Regions from separate parts of the Lactobacillus intestinalis genome, predicted to be linked through region 2. Evidence: riboswitches for the same ligand, from Rfam matches in the RefSeq annotation. Region 2 holds a riboswitch; the other holds the start of a gene.
What was found. A riboswitch is a leader RNA that binds a small molecule or an ion and turns the genes downstream of it on or off. The one in region 2 is predicted to bind thiamine pyrophosphate.
Positions count from the first base shown of each region.

Region 1 (6,611 bases), 520 kb from region 2:
ACAAACTGTAATTCAAACAGATGCGGCAATTAATCCAGGTAACTCAGGTGGTGCTTTAGTTAACTCAGCCGGTCAAGTTATTGGGATTAATTCTATGAAACTTTCTCAATCAACTGATGGTACTTCTGTTGAAGGGATGGGATTTGCCATTCCTTCTAACGAGGTTGTTACTATCGTAAATGAATTGGTTAAGAAGGGGAAGATTACTCGTCCACAACTAGGCGTTCGTGTAATTGCACTTGACGGAGTGCCCGAAGCATATAGAAGCCGAATGAATATTGATTCTAAGTTGAAGAATGGTATCTATATTGCTCAAATTGAGAGTGGTGGTTCAGCTGCTAAAGCAGGCTTGCGTACTAAAGATGTCATTGTGAAAGTTGACAATAAGCCAGTAAGTGATGTGGCATCGTTACACAAGATTTTATACAGCCACAAAGTCGGTGATACTGTTGATGTAACTGTTAACAGAAATGGTAGTGAAAAGACTGTTAAGGTTAAGCTTCAAGGCAATTAATTAACAGATTAATAAATAAGAAATAGCGTTATAATCAGCTTTGGCAAGGTTATAATGCTTTTTCTTAATTTAAAATCTGTGTAACACTAAAATGTTCGGCTTTTGATATGTCAAATTTTAAATAGAACTAATATTTATCTAAAAAATGTGGATAAGCCTGTGGATTGTGGATAAAATATGAAAAATATAATTTTATTCTTTATAAATATTTTTTACTATAGTTGGTTAACAAATAAAATTAATCTCGATAAGTTTAGATATATTAAGTAACTAGAGCTTAATAAAAATATTGTTTGTGAATGATACTTTTCCAGATAATAATGTGTAAAAAGTTGGTAAAAAAATATTTTCTCTACAGTATATATCAATATATTGTAGTGATGAAATGCTTTTATACTATATTTAGACTTTTATCCAAACCACTTGTGGATAAATTCATAACAAAATTGCAGTAATTTAGAAAGATAGTTATAATTAAAAATATGAATATTAAAATAGTATGTGTTGGAAAGCTAAAAGAAAAGTATTTTAAAGATGCAATTGCGGAATATGAGAAAAGACTCAGCCGATTTGCAAAAGTTAAGATTGTTCAAGTACCTGATGAAAAAGCACCCGAAAAGTTAAGTGCGGCCCAAGATGAGCAGGTTAAAGAAATAGAAGGAGAGCGAATTCTTTCTAAGATTAAGGATAAAGAGTATGTTTATGTGACTGCTATCAAAGGAAAACAGAGAAGCAGTGAAGAATTTGCTAAAGAGATTCAAGATTTAGGTACTTATGGTCATTCGGATATTACTTTTGTAATTGGTGGAAGTCTTGGTACTAGTTCAGCAGTAAATAAACGCGCCAATGATTTAATTAGTTTTGGAAAATTAACAATGCCTCACCAATTGATGCGCGTAGTATTAATTGAGCAGATTTATCGGGCATTTATGATTAATTCAGGTAGCCCATATCATAAGTAAAGAACTATATCTTCAATTAGAAGATGTAGTTTTTTGTTATAATTGAAATAAGAGCGAAGGGTTATTTATAAGAAGAGGCTACACTATGGCAGTGATTGTAATTGTAAATGTCATAATCGGATTGATTGTGTCATACTTGTGTGCAAAGGGATTAGGGTTCGGTTTTAGTTTATGGACGATGAGTGTTGATTTTATTGCCTGTGGAATAATTTTAACTTTAAGTTCGATTCCTGTCAGAGATCATTTTAATGAAGCATCGACTTTATTATTTTTGGCTAGTTTAATGGCTGGCGTGGGGATTATCACTTTGATTATTGCGCTTGTAGTAAAAGTGCCGCGGCAATACGACAAATCTGCTTTGAGAGAATTAGGAATTATCTTAGAACTGGCTGGAATTATTGTTTTTGTTACTTTATGGGATCGTCCGATTGAAATAAGGAGTCTTATTATTCCCGAAATTTCGGTATTAGTCGGGTTATGGCTATTAGTAGAAAATCGTAAATGAAAAGACCTCAAACTTGAAAGAGTTTGAGGTTTTTGTTAATCACGTGAATTAAGCCAATTAATAAGTAAATCAACATATTCGTTAGTTTTTTGCACAAAGGGCATGTGACCGCAGTTTTCGAACAACTCCCATTGGCTGTTAGGAAGATTGTCATTCATTGTTTTAGCCACTAAAGGTGTGCATAGATCGTCAGTGCCACTTGTGATCAAGGTTGGAGTTGTGATTTTGGCAAGTGCTTTCGTATATTCATAGTCATGGAGATTTCCTTCAGGCGTGTATTCGTTGGGGCCCCATGCGATATTATAAGCGACTGTACCGCCGATCTTTTTTCTCCGAACAGGTTCGGGAGATTCATTTGTAATTTTAAATACGTGTTGGTCCATGAAGTGTTCGTTTGCTTTAAGATAAGCGCCATCACTAAAATTATGCGTAAGTTCTGCTCGATGAATGGCAGCTTGTTCCTCGATAGGTAAATATTTGATCAAACGGTGTAATTCTTTTGACCAAAGGCTAGCAGAGGAAAGTGTGGAAGAAAGGATCAAGCTTTGAATGCCTTTGGGATGGTAATCGCACATATAGATAATTGCCAACATTCCGCCCCAAGATTGTCCTAAGAGATGAATCTGGTTTAAATGCAGTCGCTGACGTAAATTTTCTAATTCTTTTACCCAAGTTTCTTGAGTGTAGATTTCAGGATGATCATCGGGGATGCTAGAATTGCCACAGCCAAGCTGATCGTACATGATGATTTGCCGATTATCTTTTTCGGCGAGTTCATCTAAAACTTCAAAATAATTATGGCTGGAACCAGGGCCGCCATGAAGTAAAACTACAGGGGGCTTAGAACCACGTTTTCCAACTGTCCGATAATAAGTTTGATAATTTAAAAATGGAATAGTGTTTTCAAAAATTTCCATGAAAAGCCTCACTTGAAACAAAATAGTGAAATGTTTACTAAGATTAAAAGGGTAAAAAAGACAATCCAATCACCTTTCTTGATAGAAATTGCTACAATCGTGGACCTAGTTTGATCCTCTACAAAACCATGTGATTCCATACCTTGTGCTAAATTTTCGGCCGAATTAAGTGCAACTAAGATAGCTTTAAAGTATAATTGCGGAGACCAAAACGACAGATAAACTCCGCGCATCATCGCTGCCGTGCGAATTTGCTTGATAGCGTTTTTCATTTGCGGGATGATACCTAGCGCTGCTAAAACGCCGTATGCAAATTTGCTTGGTAAATGGAGGTTTTGTTCTAAAGAACGAGAAAATTCAACTGCCGTTGTATCGGCTGCAACGCAGGCAATCGTGAGAATGTAGACGTAGACACGACTGGAAAGATCCCACGCATAATAAGGATCCGGCTTAGTAGAAAACCAATACAAGGTAGCAAAAATCGTAAAGGCGGCAATAAATGGAATAGTAATCAATTCAATTATTTTTTTGAAACTAGTTTTTCGAATTAATAAGTAAACTAATGCAAAAGTAATTATCAAAAAATTGGTAATTAAACTAGGTTTGATTGAGATTTCCAGGGAAATAATAAAGGCGAGTAAAAATTCTAAACTAGGATTCATTTTTTATTTTCTATCTTTCTAGATAAGTTAATTGCTTATTTTTAAATTCAAGATGATAATCGCACCAACTAGCAATTTCATCAACTTGATGGCTAATAATTAGGATTGTTTGACCAAGTTCTTTTTGACATTCTTTCATTAAATGGATAACCTTTTTTATCGAGTTAGAATCCAGACCGCTCAAAGGTTCATCTATTAAAAGAACTTCTTGTCCACTCATAAGCATTAATAGAATTTGGAGTTTCTTTTTTTGGCCACCAGAAAGGGTATAAACAACTTGATCTAAGTGGGAATCTAATTCAAGATATTTTAGCCAATCGTTAATTTTTTGAGAAGAAAAGTATTTTTTAGGAAGGTTTTTCTTAGCTAATTCAATTTCTTCTTGAACAGTCACTTTTAAAAATTGATCATCTGCATTTTGAAAAATTTGCCCTACTTGGCGTAAATATTTACGTGAATTGAGCTTCTGCACTTCGCGCTTATGATAACGAATGCTTCCAGTATACGGGAGCATTTTGGATAATGCTTTAAAGAGAGAACTTTTTCCAACACCGTTTGCGCCAGTTAAGAGAGTGACTTTATTGGCAAAGATCTTTAAATATGCTTGATCTAACAGAAGACGATTTTGGCTAATTTGAACATTATTAAATTCAAAAATAGCTTCTTCATTGGGTTTAGGTAAAGAAAATGTATGCGAAGAATTATTTTTCGGAGTGAAGAGCTCCTCAGCTTCAGTCTGAGATAATTCTTTAACTATGCTGTGTTCAAATTTATAAACATAGTCACAAATTCCTCGATAATCGCTTAATACATGATCACTGATCAGGATAGTTTTGCCTTGAGAGGGAAGTTTTTTAAGTTTATTGATTAAAAAGTGGCGACTTTCGGGATCGCAACTAGCAAAGGGTTCATCGAGGATTAAAATATCTACATCCATTGCGATTAAAACTGCTAAAGCGACGCGTTGCTTTTCTCCGCCAGACATCGTAGAAATTTTTTGATCAAGTAGATGATTAATTTGAGTGAAATCTACTGCCATTGCTAAACGCTTTTTATATTCAGGATTTGACAATTGAAGATTTTCTAAAGCAAAGACGATTTCTTCTCGCGGAGTGGGCATCGTAAATTGTTCGCCAGCATTTTGGAACATCATGGCAGTTTTTTGATGATGAAGATCTATTTTTCCACTTAAAATTTTCCCAGCATATTTAGGATAAAGACCTGCAATTAGCTTTAATAGTGTGGATTTCCCACATCCAGTAGGTCCCACGAAAAGTGAGAAACCAGAGGGAAGAGTTAAATTTAAATCTTTAATGATTGGTTTAGTATGATAAGCAAAAGTTAGATTTTTGATTGTGATCATGAATATATTTCCAAAATAAAAAAGCACCTAGAAGGTGCACAAAACATTACATTTTCTCTGCGCTAGAATTACCTAGATTCAGGTTCGATGGGTATTTCTCAGCCAATTAGCACCCCAATTGCTTTTCATTCTACAAGAAAAGCTTTTAAATGTCTATTTTACAATAATGTAAGCTCTTACGTATAATTATATTCGCTTTTGCTTTATAATAGGATTATAGTGTTTTCATTATGTTAATAGGAAGGTGGGCATATGGCAACAGTTGATTTGGATCAATATCTCACCAGCGTTTTAAGAGCCAATAAAGGGAATCAAAGTGAGATCAAATTAAAAGCTGGTAATGAAAATTTTGATCTGTTTACACTCTACCTTGAAAATCATAACTATGGTGTCCATCAATATAAGATGGATGTTTCAACTATCTTGTTTGTGATTAGTGGCCAAATCACAATTAAAAGCGGTCAAAAGATAATTGAGCTTAAAGTTGGAAATGTGCTTCTTCTTACTGAAAATTATCAGTATGAAGTGATGCGTCAAACGCGTGATGCAGTACTAGTTAAATTGAAATTTCAACCAGGCTTTAAGTATAGAAAGTTCTTTAAGGATCTCGCTTCTAAAAGTAAACAGGAAAATACAGTTATTGAACAATTTGTTGATAGTTTGGAAAATGAGCATGTTCTCTGGTTGAAGAATAATGCAATGACACGTCCTACTCAAGTAATGCATCATATCATTGATGGCTATCTTGGAAATGAACTTTTTATTCGAGCATTAATTGGAGCTGAACTGACGGTAATGTTGATTATCTCAATTAGAAATCAAAAGCTTGTTACGCCAGTTAGCCTGGATAAGACTAAATTTGAAAAAGCGACTCTAGATGAGTATATTGATAATCATTTTGTAGATATTACTTTGGCTAAAACTGCGCGCTATTTTGGTTTTAATCCGAATTACTTTTCTAATATGGTTAAGCAAAAGACCGGAAAGAGCTTTGTGGATCATGTTGATGAAAGACGAATGCGTGAAGCTAAGGACTTGTTAGCTCAGCCAGATATTTCCTTGAAGGAGATTATTTCACGAGTAGGATATTCGAGTAAGTCATTCTTCTATAAGAAGTTCAATGAATATTACCACATGACGCCAGCAGTAATGCGAGATGAGCTCTTTGCTCAAGCTAAGATTAATTTGAAATGATAGTAAGTAGTTCAGCATATAGGCTGAACTTTATTTGTTAGGAGGAAAATATGACGATTGGAGAAGCCTTAAAAAAAATAAGAAGTGAGCTCGGATTGACTCAAAAAGAAATGTGTGGGGATATTATGAGTCGATCTTATTATGCACGGGTAGAGAGTGATAAAAGTTATATTAGTGCAAATATGTTAATTCAATTATTACTGATTCATAAAATAGATATGAATCATTTTGAAAAATTAGTAAAAAAAACATACAAACCTATGTATTTAGTTGAAGAAGAAGTATTGGATAAGAAAATAGGATACGCTATTAACATTAGAGATATAAACCGAGCCGAATTTTATTATGATAAAATTTTACAACTTCCAAAGGCAAAATTATTAAAGATTAGGTCTACAGTGATGGTTGCATATTTAAATAATAATTTAAGTAGGATAGATTCTTCCCTTAAGAATGTATTAATGAAAGAGTTTCATAAGACAGAAAAGTGGAGT
Region 1 covers NZ_CP072983.1:80,241-86,851, forward strand. The annotation lists gene KBW87_RS00400 (S1C family serine protease) at 1-514, shown strand, start outside; gene rlmH (23S rRNA (pseudouridine(1915)-N(3))-methyltransferase RlmH) at 997-1,476, shown strand; gene KBW87_RS00410 (hypothetical protein) at 1,562-1,981, shown strand; gene pepI (proline iminopeptidase) at 2,017-2,898, opposite strand; gene KBW87_RS00420 (energy-coupling factor transporter transmembrane component T family protein) at 2,907-3,560, opposite strand; gene KBW87_RS00425 (ATP-binding cassette domain-containing protein) at 3,571-4,923, opposite strand; TPP riboswitch at 4,960-5,050, opposite strand; gene KBW87_RS00430 (helix-turn-helix transcriptional regulator) at 5,176-6,117, shown strand; gene KBW87_RS00435 (helix-turn-helix domain-containing protein) at 6,168-6,611, shown strand, end outside.
Region 1: linked by a shared signal. The riboswitch ahead of KBW87_RS00425 (ATP-binding cassette domain-containing protein) and the one ahead of KBW87_RS05890 (ECF transporter S component) in region 2 are both predicted to bind thiamine pyrophosphate.

Region 2 (6,611 bases):
CACGAAAAATATTTAGAGAGATTAAGGAAAAAGTTATAGTTATATTCTGGTAAATTTCTGTAGGTGCTTATAGTGTGTGTTAGTACCTTAAATAATCTATAATTAAAGTGATTTGTAGATAGTAAATAGTAGAATTGAGGGTCTAGAATGTTAGAAAAGAAAATGAAGCGTATTACTGACGAAGATATTATTAAGCACAGTCTTTCTAGCAAAGAATTTACTAATTTAAATATTCGTTTACTTGATAGCGATACTCGTATTGAAGAAGGGGATCGTTTTGAAGTAATCTTTAGAGGAATTAAAGAAGAAATTCCTAAGGTTGAGCTTGTTGGGAATACAATGAATGTTGAACAAAATATTGATGAATCTGAAGATTATATTTATAAACTAAATCACCGTTATGACCTCGGCGTGGAAATTACGGTTCCTAAAGGTACTGAACTAGATAAGGTAAATATTACTTCTCTTGATGGTGATATCAAATTAAGAAAGCTTAATGTTAACAATCTTTACATTAAGAGCGGCGATGGTGATATTAACGTTGAAGATAGCACAATCCATGCGGGTGAAATTTTTGCTTTAGATGGTGACTTTAAGTCTGATAATTCTGATTTGATCAGTGTTGCCGTTCAAATTGATGATGGTGATGCCGATATGAAGAGAATGAACTTAGATTCTGGCAGTATGAACATTATTGATGGAAACTTTAAGTTATGGGATAGCCATCTTAATGGAAAATATTATGTCAGAAATAGCGAAGGTGATAACGAAGTTGAGGGTGTCAAGGATGATGACTATGGTTATGTTCTAGATACACTTGATGGTGACAATGTTTTATTTAATCAAAGTCGTCAAGGTCATCTAGAAAAGAATACGCGTGCTAAAAATATTATGTATATGAAGACGATGGATGGAAATAACATTGTTAAATGAACTAGTTTAGTTATTAATAAGGATCGAAAGGTCCTTATTTTTTTGTCTTGACAATAGTCTCCACACATACTAAAATACATTCTTAATTGTACATACAGGTACTAATTTTAGAAAGCGGTGAGAGAGATGGAGATTAGTGAAACAGAAAAGTTAAATTTAGCAATCATACATGGCAGTAAGGGTTATGAGGAATGGAGTCATCAAAATGATCTTACTAATTATTTGAGTGTGATTTTGTATGAGTTGATAATTCGTGACAAACTTACTCAAAAAGACCTGGTTGAAGTGACGGGGATGCCTAAGCAATCTATTAACAAAGGTATTCATTATTTAAAAGAAAATGGTTATTTGGAATTAATGACTGATCCTGAGGATAAACGAACAAAATTTTGTAAGTTAACTGACCGCGGGATGAAATATGCTAGGACTAAAATGGCTTCTTTGTTTAAAATCGAAGAAAAAACGGCTCAAAAGTTGGGGGCTAAAAAGATGAGATTACTCACAGAGCTTAATGAAGAATGGAGTAATACCTTTTGGCAGTATTTGAAGGAAGGGAGCGATTAAGTGAATTCATTTAAAATACTGATTCCACATTTTAAAAATTATAAAAAAGACCTTGTTTTTGCTTTGATATCAATTCTTGTTTCAGCGTTATCAGGATTGTATCAACCCAAGCTGCTTGAAAATATTCAAAAAGCACTGATGGCAGAGCAAAGACAAAGTGTAATTCAAGATGGGATTTTATTGATTGCATTGGGAATAACTGCAATTATTGCCGGAATTTTTAATGTTTATTATGCTTCGCGTTTAGCTCAAGGCGTAACCAGTGACCTTAGAGAAGAAACATATGCTAAAATTCAGAGCTTTTCTTTAGAAAATATTGAAAAATTCTCTGCTGGTTCATTAACTACGCGTTTAATCAATGATATGAACCAAATTATGAACATGATTATGCAATTATTTATGCAGATGTTGAGAATGCCAATTTTAATTGTAGGATCGTTTATTTTTTGTATTATCATTATCCCGAGATTTTGGTGGGCTACTATTTTAATGGTGACTCTGATTTTTGGTTTTGGCTTTTTTGTATTAAAAAGAATGAATACTTTGTTTGAAAAGTACCAAGCAAAGATGGACCAAATTTCTAACCAAGCCCAGGAAACTTTGCAAGGTGTACGTGTGGTTAAGTCATTTAATCAAGGTCCACAAGAAATCAAAAAGTTTAATCAAACTTCTAACAAGCTAAATGATTACAATATTGTAATTGGATATTGGTTTTCAGCAGTTATGCCGGCCTTCCAATTGGTTGCATATTTAGTAATTACTTTAGTTGTCTACCTCATTGGTCAAACTATTACCGCTCATCCAAGTGATGTAACTGTTATTAGTCCTTTTGTAAATTATGTTTTGACACTTTTGTGGGCTGTAATGATTGCCGGAATGGTAATGATGCAGTTTGCGCGTGCGACGATTTCTCTCGGGAGAATTGATGAAATTTTAAAAGCCGAACCAACAGTTAAATTTAATGAAAAAGCTTCTAAAAAACCCCTGGGCGGAAGCGTTGAATTTGACCATGTTTCCTTTGCTTATCCTGATGGAGATAAAGCTACTTTAGAAGATATTTCTTTCAAAATTCCTGCTGGAAAAATGGTCGGAATTGTTGGAGCAACTGGTTCAGGGAAATCTACTTTAGCTCAGTTGATTGCGCGACTTTATGATCCAACTAAAGGTAAAGTCGAAATTGGTGGTCATAATTTAAGAGACGTTAGTGAGGAAAGCTTAAGAAAAACTGTCGCTTTTGTTTTACAAAAGGCAATTTTATTCTCAGGAACAATTGCAAGTAATCTTAAACAAGGTAATTCTCGTGCTAAACTCCATGAATTACAAAGAGCGGCCGACATGGCACAAGCTAGCGAATTTATTCAGCGTTATAACGATTCTTTTGATCATGAAGTAGAAGAACGCTCTGCTAATTTTTCTGGAGGACAAAAGCAACGTCTCTCAATTGCCAGAGGATTAATTTCCAAATCACCAATTTTGATTTTGGATGATTCAACTTCTGCTCTTGATGCAGAATCAGAAAAGAAGGTTCAAGAAGCCTTAGAACATGAATTGCCTGATACTACAACTTTTATCATTGCGGAAAAGATTGTTTCTGTTAAAAATGCGGATACTATTTTAGTGCTTGATGAAGGCAAACTGGTAGCTCAAGGAACGCATGAGGAACTTCTCAAGACTTCTACTGTCTATCAAGAAATTTATAATACGCAACGAGCAAAAAATGCTGGGGGTGAAAAGTAATGAGTGACACTAAGAAAGCTCTTAAATATTTTTACAAATACTTAAAGCCTTACTGGAAAGGTGTCTTAATTGTTGTCCTTTTATCACTTGTATCTAGTGGAGCAGCAGTTATTGCGCCAACTTATTTAGGTCGAGCAGTGACCGATTTAACTACTTATCTTGGTGATTTGAAAAAAGGAACAGCTAGTTTATCAACTTTTTATAGTGCTTTAGGCTCAATGCTCTTCTTTTACTGCTTGAGTATGGTGGCCATTTTTATTGCTTGGATGGTAATGTCAAAATTCAATGCAGATTCCACCAATGATATGCGTGAAAATCTGTTTTCTAAATTCCAAAGAATGTTAGTACGTTATTTTGATACACATCAAGATGGTAAATTGTTATCACTTTTTACTTCAGATTTAGATAACATTTTCAATGCGATGAATAATGCTATCTTTGAAGTTATTTCCCAGGGAATAAGATTTATTGGGACCATCATCATTATGTTTGTGGTAAATCGTCAGCTTGCTTTAACAACGATTGCAACAACACCTTTTATTTTGATTATTAGTGTAGTCATTATGAAGAAGGCACGTGTTTATCTTGATAAACAGCAGGATGAAATCAGTGACTTGAATGGATACATTACTGAACAAATCAATGGTGAAAAAGTAATTATTACTAATGGTTTGCGTGAAGATTCAGTCAAAGATTTCAAAAAGTATAATAATCGAGTGCGTTCAGCAATGTTCAAAGGCCAATTCTATTCAGGAATTTTATTCCCGCTTTTGAATGGTTTTAACTTGTTAAACTTGGCCATTGTGATTGCCATGGGCGCGTGGATGATCATGTCTCATCAAGTAACTGCAGCTGTAGGACTTGGCTTGATTGTAACTTTCGTGGAATATTCACAAACTTATTTTGAACCATTAACTCAATTGACTTCTATTTATTCCATGATTCAATTAGCTTTAACAGGAGCTAAGAGATTGGCTAATGTAGAATCTCAAAAAGATGAAGACGAAGTGCCAAATGGTAAGAAGATTGATGGTTTAAAGAAGAGCTTAAAACTTGAAAATGTTAGCTTTGGTTATGTAAAAGATAAAGAAGTTTTGCATGATGTAAGTATTTCAGTTGATAAAGGAAAATCGGTAGCACTAGTTGGTCCAACCGGATCTGGGAAAACTACCGTCATGAATTTGATCAATCGTTTTTATGATGTTAACTCTGGAAAAATTACCTTTGATGGTACAGATATTAGAGATATTCAACTAGAATCATTGAGAAATAATGTGGGTATTGTTTTACAAGATTCAATTTTATTTACGGGAACTATTGCGGATAATATTCGCTATGGGAAGCCAGAGGCGCCTATGGAAGAAGTTGTGAAGGCGGCTAAGCAAGCAAATATCCATGACTTTATTATGAGTTTGCCAGATCGATATGAAACTCAAGTGTCTGAAAGTGATTCCGTCTTCTCTACTGGACAAAAACAGTTGATCTCAATTGCGCGAACTCTTTTAACAGACCCAGCATTTTTGATTTTGGATGAAGCTACTTCAAACGTTGATACGGTTACTGAAGAAAATATTCAAAAAGCAATGGATCATGTAATTGCGGGTAGAACTAGCTTTGTGATTGCTCACCGTCTTAAGACAATTCTTAACTCAGACAAAATTGTTGTTTTGAAGCAAGGAAGAGTAATTGAACAAGGGAATCATGAAGAGCTTTTAGCTCAAAAAGGCTTTTATTATAAGCTTTATACTGATCAAACTGCTTTTGATTAATGAAAACGTTTCATTTGGTTGGACTTAGTGTTATAATGAGTCCGTCATAAAGATAAGTCACTAGGGGTGCTATTTTAGCTGAGATATACCCTTTGAACTTGAACAAGGTAATGCTTGCGAAAGGAAAGTGCAATACTAGAAGAGAATTTTAAGCTCCTTTTGACTTATTTGTGTTAGTTAAAAGGAGTTTTTTATGTTTACAAGATCATCAAAATGGAATGTGAAGTCTATTATTTTAGTTGCTTTAATTGGAATTATTATGGGAGTCATTTATACTTATGGCTTTAATAATATTTATAATGTAGCTAAAATTTCTTTGTTGCCAACAGGTTATGCTCCAGTAATGGATACTATCTTTTCAGGATTGTGGTACATGGCTGCACCACTTGCGATGTATTTTGTGCCTACGCCTGGTTCAGGAACAATTGGTGAATTGCTCGCTTCAATTGTAGAAATGGCTATTGGAGGTCAATGGGGCGCATTAACTGTATTAGAAGGTTTAATTCAAGGAGCTACTAATGAAATTGGCTTTTTCCCTAAAAAATCTCGTTATCAAGCTTTTTCTTGGAGTAGCGTCTTAACCGGAGCATTTTTTGCTAGTATTGGCGGTTTTGTCCCATCATATTTCTTGTATGGCTGGTACAAGTATTCCATTGATCTTCAAATTGTAATGTTTATTACTGGTGTGATTTCTTCCCTTGTTTTTGATGGTGTTTTGGTAAAACTGATCACCAATTTATTTGAAAGATCTCTAAAACCGGTTATTCAATAGTAAGCAAAAAGCTAGGTATAAAACCTAGCTTTTATTAGTTTTTGTGAGTTCGATTTAAAACTGATCTAACCTTAGTAGTGAGCATATCAATAGCTACATTATTTTCTCCGCCTTCAGGAATGATAATGTCTGCATAACGCTTAGTAGGTTCAATAAATTGGTGATACATTGGCTTGACCGTAGTTAAATATTGATTAATTACCGAATCAAGAGAACGGCCACGTTCCTTCATATCACGTTCTAGACGACGAATAAAACGAATGTCATCATCAGTATCTACATAAACCTTAATATCCATGAGATTGCGAATTTCTTCGTTGAATAAAACTAAAATACCCTCCAAGATGATAATATCAGCTGGATTAATGTGAACCGTTTTATCACTGCGTGTATGTTCAGTAAAGTCATAGGTAGGCATTTCGATTGGTTTTCTATGAAGTAATTGATTCAATTGAGCTTCTAAAAGCGGCATGTCAAAAGCGTTAGGATGATCATAATTGATTTTTTGACGTTCTGACATTGGCAAACCAGTATTGTCTTTATAGTAAGAATCTTGGGTCATAATTACGATTCTGTCATTAGCTTCAATTTGATTTGCGATTTCATGTGCAATCGTAGTTTTACCACTTCCAGACCCGCCAGTGATCCCAATAATAATAGGTTTTTCAGGTTGATTCATTTGCAGCTTACTCCTTTTTGCATACTGTATATAATAATACTACATGCGAATCCCTTTAGAAAAGGCTTTTGAGGAGATGTAAGCACTTAAATTTTAAGATTTTGGCTGAAAATTTAAAAAAGCTTGCTTTTTTTCCTAATTCTTATTAAAATTACTT
Region 2 covers NZ_CP072983.1:1,257,255-1,263,865, reverse strand. The annotation lists partial or broken gene KBW87_RS05915 (APC family permease) at 1-39, shown strand, start outside; gene KBW87_RS05910 (DUF4097 family beta strand repeat-containing protein) at 148-933, shown strand; gene KBW87_RS05905 (MarR family transcriptional regulator) at 1,060-1,497, shown strand; gene KBW87_RS05900 (ABC transporter ATP-binding protein) at 1,498-3,234, shown strand; gene KBW87_RS05895 (ABC transporter ATP-binding protein) at 3,234-5,003, shown strand; TPP riboswitch at 5,056-5,146, shown strand; gene KBW87_RS05890 (ECF transporter S component) at 5,197-5,775, shown strand; gene udk (uridine kinase) at 5,810-6,454, opposite strand.